2 linked regions of the Shinella zoogloeoides genome follow. The protein of the gene in region 1 binds, or shares a complex with, the protein of each later gene. Links are inferred from orthologs where the notes say so. Each region holds a gene or a part of one and is shown in the gene's direction. Other genes may lie near its edges.

Evidence for each region.
Region 2: rpmE (region 1) and rplT share a complex: the UniProt entries of both Bacillus subtilis proteins name them as parts of the 50S ribosomal subunit. The link is inferred for Shinella zoogloeoides from one-to-one orthologs.

What each region holds. Positions count from the first base shown.
Region 1 is NZ_CP132311.1:2,782,346-2,787,343, reverse strand. What follows is about bases 1,369-4,028. They hold rpmE (50S ribosomal protein L31), read left to right. Parts: upstream 1,369-2,417; coding sequence 2,418-2,639; downstream 2,640-4,028. Other genes in these bases: Q9316_RS14780 (DUF1192 domain-containing protein), read right to left, coding at 3,898-4,028; rcdA (protease adaptor protein RcdA), read right to left, coding at 2,903-3,421; Q9316_RS14795 (ABC transporter transmembrane domain-containing protein), read right to left, coding at 1,369-2,227. Outside these bases: Q9316_RS14800 (Bug family tripartite tricarboxylate transporter substrate binding protein), read right to left, coding at 1-328; more of Q9316_RS14795, read right to left, coding at 404-1,368; more of Q9316_RS14780, read right to left, coding at 4,029-4,086; Q9316_RS14775 (MFS transporter), read right to left, coding at 4,083-4,998. UniProt on the Bacillus subtilis protein: While neither of the L31 paralogs is essential, this protein does not seem to function as the main L31 protein.
Region 2 is NZ_CP132311.1:3,822,367-3,826,241, reverse strand. The notes cover bases 1-2,706. They hold rplT (50S ribosomal protein L20), read left to right. Parts: upstream 1-1,004; coding sequence 1,005-1,409; downstream 1,410-2,706. Other genes in these bases: pheS (phenylalanine--tRNA ligase subunit alpha), read left to right, coding at 2,356-2,706; Q9316_RS19710 (lipopolysaccharide kinase InaA family protein), read left to right, coding at 1,497-2,363; rpmI (50S ribosomal protein L35), read left to right, coding at 763-966; infC (translation initiation factor IF-3), read left to right, coding at 6-542. In the rest of the region: more of pheS, read left to right, coding at 2,707-3,441; pheT (phenylalanine--tRNA ligase subunit beta), read left to right, coding at 3,464-3,875. UniProt on the Bacillus subtilis protein: Binds directly to 23S ribosomal RNA and is necessary for the in vitro assembly process of the 50S ribosomal subunit. It is not involved in the protein synthesizing functions of that subunit.

The sequences.
Region 1 (4,998 bases):
TCAGCGGGTTCAGCGCGTGCGTGGCGACGGTCGCCATCAGGATCGTGTAGCCGTCCGGCTCCGAGCGCGCCACCCGGCCGGCACCGAGGCTGCCGCCGGCGCCGCCGACATTTTCCACGACGATCTGCTGGCCGAGGTTTTCTGACATCTTCTGCGCGATGATGCGGGCGACGACGTCCGTCGAGCCGCCGGCCGCGAAGGGCACGACGAGCGTGATGGTCCGGTCGGGGAATTGCTGGGCGCCGGCGGGCAGGGCCAGCGACAGCGATGCGAGCACGGTGGTGCCAAGCGCAATGAGGGTACGGCGGGTGATCGTCGAAAATGCCACGTGGTTCTCCTCCCAAGGTGACGTGAAGTCGCCACCTCAGGATAGGGCGCCAGCCTCGCGAGGCAAGGGCGACGATCACCCGACCGCGCGTTCCTCCCCAAGGAAGGCCTGGCCGCCATGGTCGAACTGCAGCCGGGCGAGGCGGGCATAGAGCCCGTCCTGCCGGATGAGCGACTGGTGCGTGCCTTCCTCGACGACGCGGCCGTCTTCCATGACGAGGATGCGGTCGGCCTTCAGGACGGTGGCGAGGCGGTGGGCGATGACGATCGTCGTGCGCTTGCCCATCTGGCCGTCGAGCGCCTTCTGCACCAGCGTCTCGCTCTCCGCGTCGAGCGCGGAGGTCGCCTCGTCGAGCAGCAGCAGCGGCGCATCCTTCAGGATGGCGCGGGCGATGGCAATGCGCTGGCGCTGACCGCCCGACAGCGTGACGCCGCGCTCGCCGACCATCGTGTCATAGCCCTTGTCGAGCCGCTCGATGAACTCTTCCGCCTGCGCGGCCCTGGCCGCGGCGCGGATTGCCTCGTCGCTGACGCCGGACATGCCGAAAGCGATGTTGTCGCGGATCGTCGCGGCGAAGATGGTGACGTCCTGCGGGACCAGCGCGATGCGGCGGCGCAGGTCTTCGGGATCGGCGGTGCGAAGGTCGACGCCATCGAGAAGCACCGTGCCGGCATCGGGATCGTAGAAGCGCAGCACCAGCGACAGGATCGTGCTCTTGCCGGCACCGGACGGGCCGACGATTGCGACGGTCTCGCCCTGCTTCACGGAGAAGGAAAGGCCGTTGATGCTGCGGTAGCCGGGACGCGCCGGGTAGGAGAAGTGCACGTCCTCGAAGGCGATCTCGCCGCGGGCGGGCACCGGCAGCGCCACCGGATTGGCAGGAGCGGTGATGGCCGGCGGTTCGGCGAGCAGTTCGGTGAGGCGTTCTGCCGCGCCGGCGGCCTGCGAGAGTTCGCCCCAGACTTCGGAGAGCGCGCCGAGGCTGCCGGCGGCGAAGACCGCATAGAGCAGGAACTGGCCGAGCGTGCCGGCCGAAAGCGTGCCGGAAAGCACGTCGCGCGCGCCGAACCAGAGCACGGCGACTACGGAGCCGAAGATCATGGCGATGGCAAAGCCGGTCAGCAGCGAACGGGCGCGAATGGCGGCGCGCGCCGCCTCATAGGCGCTCTCGACATTGCCGAAGAAGCGCGCGCGGGCGGCCTCTTCCGCGTTGAAGGCCTGCAGCGTGCGGGTGGCGCCGATCGCTTCGCCCGCATAGGCGGAGGCGGCGGCAAGCGTATCCTGCGCCTCGCGCGAGCGGCGGCGCACCGAGCGGCCGAAGGCGACGAGCGGGAAGACGATGACGGGGATGGCGGCGATGACGAGGCTGGAGAGCTTCGGGCTCGTATAGACCATCATGGCGATGGCGCCGAAACAGAGGATGAGGTTGCGCAGCGCGACAGAGGCGGTGGCGCCGACGGCGGACTTGATCTGCGTGGTGTCGGCCGTCAGCCGCGAGACGATCTCGCCGGACTGGTTGACGTCGAAGAAGGCGGGCGACAGCCTGGTGACATGGGCGAAGACGTCGCGGCGAAGATCGGCCACGATGCGCTCGCCGAGCGTGATGACGAAATAGTAGCGCATGCCGCTTGCCAGCGCGAGCAGGCCGGCCAGCACGAAGAGCATCGTGAAATAGGTGTTGATGAAGCCGAGGTCGGCGCCGGAGAAGCCGTGGTCGATCATGCGGCGCACGGCGATCGGCAGCACCAGCGTCGTCACGGCGGCCATGACGAGGGCCACCAGCGCACCGGCGACCAGACCGCGATAGCGGCGGATATAGGGAGCGAGCCTGCCCAGCGGACGAATGTTTCGGCGCGCGGGCTTTTCCTGCGCGACTGTCTGTCTGTCTGTGGACACCATACCCCCGTTCCCAGTGCCTGCCGGCACGAATTGTCTTTCGGCTCTTGTTATCCAGACGGCCTTCATGTATAGGCTCGCCATCGAATTGGGAAGCCGTAGGTCCGACCGACCGCGGCTTCATTTACGTCTTTGGCCCCGCTGTCGCAATCCATTGCGACAATTGGCCCCCGGAACAGGCAGGAAGAGTGTCATGAAGGCTGATATCCATCCCGACTACCACATGATCAAGGTCGTCATGACCGACGGCACCGAGTACGAAACCCGCTCGACCTGGGGTTCGGAAGGCGCAACGATGAACCTCGAAATCGACCCGAAGTCGCACCCGGCCTGGACCGGCGGCAACCAGCAGATGCTGGACCGCGGCGGCCGCGTTTCCAAGTTCAAGAAGCGCTTCGAAGGCCTCGGCCTCTGATCCTTCTGCGTCGCAGACGATTTCAAGAACCCGGCTTCGGCCGGGTTTTTTGTTGCCTGTTTTTGGTGGCGGTTAAGCCCCTCATCCCCCTGCCGGGACCTTCTCCCCGCAGGCGGGGAGAAGGGGGCAGAACGGTGAGCCCAGCGCTCCTCGCCCGTTTACGGGGGGAGGATGCCGGCAGGCAGGTGAGGGGCAATACACGATTGCCAGCAACAAAAAACCCGGCCGGAGCCGGGTTCGTGTCGTGGCGTTTGCGCTGCCGCTCAGTTGTTGCCGAAGGCCGTCTGCAGCAGATTGATCTGGGCCTGGACGCTGTTCTGGTTGTCCGGCTGGAAGCTCTGGACTTCCTGCGGGCGGTAGATTTCGCGGTCGAGCAGGGCGATGCGGTTCTGCAGGCGAAGCGAGCGTTCGATGAGGTCGCGGAAGGCCTCCGGCAGGTCGTTCCAGCCGGGCGCGGTCTTGTCGACGTTGAAGCTGTCGAGGCGAACCTTGTTCTTTTCCGAGAGCACCTGGTCGCGGCTCATCTCGCCATTGTTGACCGCGCGCTGGAGCAGCAGCCAGGAGGCCATCTGCATCAGGCGGGTGGTGAGGCGCATCGATTCCGCCGCATAGAGCACCGAGGCCATGCGCGGCAGGACCTTGGACGCCTGACGGCCGACGCCGTCGAGATAGCTTGCGGTTTCCTCGACCAGACCCATGCCCTCGGCGTACAGGGACTTGAATTGCGCCGAAGACGCAACGTGGCCAGCAAAGCTGACGGTATTCAATCCTCTTTCGGACATGGTTTGATCCCTGTTGAACGCATCACAATGCAGGTAACGGAAGGTCGGCCCGTGGTGTTCCAGGTGGCCGGTCTATGTCTTGAGGATGATGCCATAACCCAATTCGCGCAAGGGTATTCTTAAGAAAGGGTTAATCTCCACAATTCTTTCGGGACAGGTGTATCGGGGCGGGTGCGCGCAAGCAAAAAAAGAGCCGCGGAAAGCGGCTCTCAAGGTAAAACAGGGAGAAAAATCAGACCGATGCCCAAAAGGACGAAAATGTCTGAACCCGGAAGAACCGGATGTGCAAGTAATAACATGTAAGGCTTAATGGCCGGTTAACTCTATTGGGGTTTTGGCCAAACCTGTGCCTTTTCGGCAAGTCTGCGGCAATCCGGCGCGGGGGCCGCTTCGGGCGTGCGGGGTGATTCGAGGGGATGCGGGGCGCATCCGCCGGGTGGAGCCGGCAGGCCTGATACCGGCTGTTCCGCCCGCTTCTAGCGGAACAGGCTTTCCGCCGCCGAGCGGCTGGCGCCCTTCCGGGTCTTCTCCGCTTCGAGCCGTTCGATCTCCGCACGCAGGAGTTCGATTCGTGCCGAAAGCTCGTCTACCGACAGCAGCGACAGGTCGCTGCCGATCTCGTGTGCGGTCTTCTTGGCCGGGCGGTCGTCGTCAAAGAGGCTCATGCGGTGCGTTCCTCCTGTTGCTCGTCGGCGGCCTGCGGCTGGGTGAGGGCGCGCGGCGAAAGCTGAAGGCTTTCCGGCGTGGTGAGCGTGCCGGGATTGATGGTCGTGTAGGAATCGCGCATCTCGGCCGGCACGGCGGCGCGGCGGCGGCTGCGGAAGATCGCGTAGGCGGTGATCAGGATGTGCGCCCAGCAGGTGACCATGAAGAGCGCGTAGGGACCGACCGCCGACATGATGGGGCCGCCGAGCGTCGGGCCGATGATCGTGCCGACGCCGTAGAGCAGCAGCAGGCCACCGGAGACCTTCACGAAGTCCTCGGGGCTCGCGAAGTCGTTGGCGTGCGATACGGCGATCGGATAGAGCGCGTTGGCCATGGCGCCGTAGAGCGCCGTGAGCATCAGCAGGACCGGAACGGAAGCCGGCTGGAAGACGAAGAGCGAAAGGCCGGCTCCGGCCGCGATCGCCGAGAGCACGGCGAGCACGATGCGGCGGTCGACCCGGTCCGAGATGCGGCCGGCCGGAAGCTGCATGACGGCACCGGCGAAGATGGCGACGCTCATCATGATGGCGATCGTGCTGGAGGAAAGGCCGGCATTGGCGCCGAAAACCGCGCCGAGCGTGCCGAAGGCGCCGTTGGCGATGCCGATCAGCACGATGCCGACGCAGGCGATGGGCGAGGTGCGGAAGAGCGCGGGAATGTCGAGCCTCACCTGCTTAAGCGGCTGCGGCGAGGCGGCGGTCGAAAGCGTCGTCGGCAGCATGGCAAGGCAGTAGAGAATGCCGGCGAACATGAAGAGCAAGGGCGTCGTCACGTCGCCGAGGGCGACCGTCAACTGGCCGCCGACGGTGCCGATCAGCGTGATGGCGATGTAGAGCGAGAAGATCAGGCCGCGGCTCTCGTTGGTGGCGCGC
Region 2 (3,875 bases), 1.0 Mb from region 1 along the record:
CGACCATTCGCAGACCCTTCAAAGCGGAAGCCCCCGTCAAAGACGGCCCGCGTTCCAACAAGGAAATCCGGATTCCCCGCGTCCAGCTTATCGATGCCGACGGCAACAACCACGGCACCGTCCCCACCGATCAGGCACTCCGCATGGCGGAAGAAGCCGGCCTCGATCTCGTGGAGATCTCGCCGAACTCCGAACCGCCCGTCTGCAAGATCCTTGACCTCGGCAAGCTGAAATACGCCAACCAGAAGAAGGCGGCCGAAGCGCGCAAGAAGCAGAAGATCGTCGAGATCAAGGAAATCAAGATGCGCCCGAACATCGACACGCATGACTATGACGTGAAGATGAAGGCCATGAACCGCTTCTTCGAAGAAGGCGACAAGGTCAAGGTGACGCTGAAGTTCCGCGGCCGCGAAATGGCCCACCAGGAACTCGGCATGAAGCTCCTGCTGCAGGTCAAGGAAGACACCCAGACCATCGCCAAGGTCGAAGCCGAGCCGAAGCTCGAGGGGCGCCAGATGATGATGGTGCTCGCCCCTCGGTGAGCCTCGTCCCTGGCACCTTTCGTGCCGAACGGATCAAAGCCGCCTTTTCCGGGCGGCTTTTCCTTTCCGCCGCCGGAATTTCGGATTCCGGTTGCGCTTTTCGGGGACTTCGGTTACAAGCCGCCGTCCGAACGGTCCGGCAGGGCATGCCGTGGCCGTTCTTTACGCTGGAGCCGCGCATCGTCACGCGGTTCGAATTCAAGAAGAATGGAGTAGCAAAATGCCCAAGATGAAGACGAAATCGTCTGCCAAGAAGCGGTTCAAGATCACCGCGACCGGCAAGGTCGTCGCTGCCGCTGCCGGCAAGCGCCACGGCATGATCAAGCGTACCAACAAGTTCATTCGCGACGCGCGCGGCACCATGGTGCTGGCCGAGCCCGATGGCAAGAAGGTCATCAAGAACTACCTGCCGAACGGTCTCTGAGACTTCTCGAGCATTTGATACGTTAAGGAGATCATGACATGGCACGTGTAAAACGCGGCGTTACTTCCCACGCCAAGCACAAGAAGACGCTGAAGGCAGCCAAGGGTTTCTACGGCCGCCGCAAGAACACCATCCGCGCCGCCAAGGCAGCGGTTGATCGTTCCAAGCAGTTCGCCTACCGCGACCGCAAGGTCAACAAGCGCAATTTCCGCGCGCTCTGGATCCAGCGCATCAACGCTGCCGTCCGCGAGCATGGCCTGACCTACGGCCGCTTCATCGACGGTCTGAACAAGGCCGGCATCGAAGTCGACCGCAAGGTGCTGTCCGACATGGCGATCCATGAGACCGAAGCTTTCGGCGCGCTCGTCGCTGCCTCCAAGAAGGCTCTGGAATACCTCAAGGACGCCGGCACGAAGAACGAGTTTGAGGCCGCCGTCAACTAACCGGCGCTCACAACCATCTTCGCTTCGTTGTGAAACCCGCGCCGGGGAACCGGTGCGGGTTTTTGTTTTAACATCAGGATTTCGGCCATGGACGGCAGGCTTACCGCGCTCGAGACGATCCCCAACATGACGGACGGGGATATCGAGACGCTGCTTGCCGCGCTGACCCGCGAGACGCGCCGGGTCGAGCGGGTGGAGCTCTCCTTCGGCGCCGTGTGGATCAAGCGCTACGGCACCGAGCGCCCGCCGGTCTGGACGAAGGCGCAGACGGCGCTCGCCGGCCTGTTCGGCCAGCCGTTCCTGCGTCCCTCCCCCTATCTCGACAGCAAAGGCATGATCGCGCGGGAAATCCGCCGCATCGAGACCTTCGCCGAGAAGGGCGTGCCGGTGCCGCAGGTGCTCTATTCGTCCGGCAGCGCGCTGGTGCTGTCCGACGTCGCGCCGACCGTGACGGCCCGCCTCGACATGTTGCGCGACACCGATCCCGCCGGCCATGACGCCCTGCTCGTCGCCTGCGCCGCCCATCTCGGCGCGCTGCACGGCAAGGGCCTCTGCCACGGGCGACCGCACCCGCGCGATTTCTTCGTGGCCGGCGAGCGGCGCATCGGCTTCATGGATTTCGAGGAGGAGCCGGAGGCCGCCATGCCGCTCGCCACCGCCCAGGCGCGCGACCTCTGGCTGCTCTTTCTGCAGCTCACCGACCGCGCCCGGCTCGGCAAGGCGACGGCCGACAAGGCCTATGCCGCCTGGCGCACCAACGCGCCTTCCGCCGCCGAGGCGGAACTGGCGGCAATGCTCCGGTTTCTCGGCAAGTTTTTATCGCCAACCCAATTGATCGGGCGCGTGCACATGGGTAGTGATCTGCGACGCTTCCTCGCCGCAACCCGCTATCTGTCCGAGGCTCTTCTGCCTCCCCGCCCGGCCGACGCAAGCAAAGCAGGTAAAGATGACTGAACTCGACACACTGGAAAAGCAGCTCCTTTCCGACGTTGACGCGGCCTCCGACGAAGCGGCGATCGAAGCCGTGCGCGTTGGCGCGCTTGGCAAGAAGGGCTCCGTCTCGGAACTTCTGAAGACGCTCGGCGCCATGCCGCCGGAAGAGCGTCAGACACGCGGCGCGGCGATCAACGCGCTGAAGACGCGCGTGACGGACGCCATTACCGCGCGCAAGACGGCTCTGCGCGATGCCGCCATCGAGGCGCGCCTTGCGGCCGAAACGGTCGATGTCAGCCTGCCGGTCCGCTCCTCGCCGGCCGAGCGCGGTCGCATCCATCCGATCAGCCAGATCGTCGACGAGATCACCGCGATCTTCGGCGACATGGGCTTTTCCATCGCCGAGGGTCCTGACGTCGAGACAGACTACTACAATTTCACGGCGCTGAATTTCCCCGAGGGCCATCCGGCCCGCGAGATGCACGACACGTTCTTCTTCCCCGCGGACGAGAGCGGCGAGCGCAAGGTGCTGCGCACGCACACCTCGCCCGTCCAGGTGCGCACCATGGAAGCGCAAAAGCCGCCGATCCGCATCATCATTCCCGGCAAGACCTACCGACAGGATTCGGACGCGACGCATTCGCCGATGTTCCACCAGGTCGAGGGCCTCGTGGTCGACAAGAAGGCGAATGTCGCCAACATGCGCTGGGTGCTGGAAGAGTTCTGCAAGGCCTTCTTCGAGGTCGACAGCGTCACCATGCGCTTCCGCCCGTCCTTCTTCCCGTTTACCGAGCCCTCCTTCGAGGTCGACATCCAGTGCGACCGCTCGTCGGGACCCATCGTCAAGTTCGGCGAGGGCACGGACTGGATGGAGATCCTCGGCTGCGGCATGGTCCACCCGAACGTGCTGCGCGCCGGCGGGCTCGATCCGGACGAATATCAGGGCTTTGCCTGGGGCATGGGCCTCGACCGCATCGCCATGCTGAAATACGGCATGCCTGATCTGCGCGACTTCTTCAACGCCGACGTCCGCTGGCTCAGCCACTACGGCTTCCGCCCGCTCGACATGCCGACCCTGTTCGGCGGCCTCAGCGCGTAACCGGCATCCAAGGAGAAACATCATGAAATTCACGCTCTCCTGGCTGAAGGACCACCTCGACACCGACGCTTCGCTCAAAGACATCTGCGCGAAGCTGACGGCGATCGGGCTGGAAGTGGAAGAGGTCGATGACAAGGCGGCGTTCAAGCCCTTCGTCATCGCCAAGGTGGTTTCGGCCGAGCAGCATCCGAATGCCGACAAGCTGCGCGTCCTGATGGTCGATACCGGCAAGGGCGAGCCGATCCAGGTCGTCTGCGGCGCGCCGAACGCCCGCACCGGCCTCGTCGGCGCGTTTGCCGCGCCCGGCACCTATGTGCCCGGCATCGACGTGACGCTCGCCGTCGGCACCATCCGCGGCGTCGAGAGCCGCGGCATGATGTGCTCGGAGAAGGAGATGGAAATCTCCGACAACCATGACGGCATCATCGACCTTC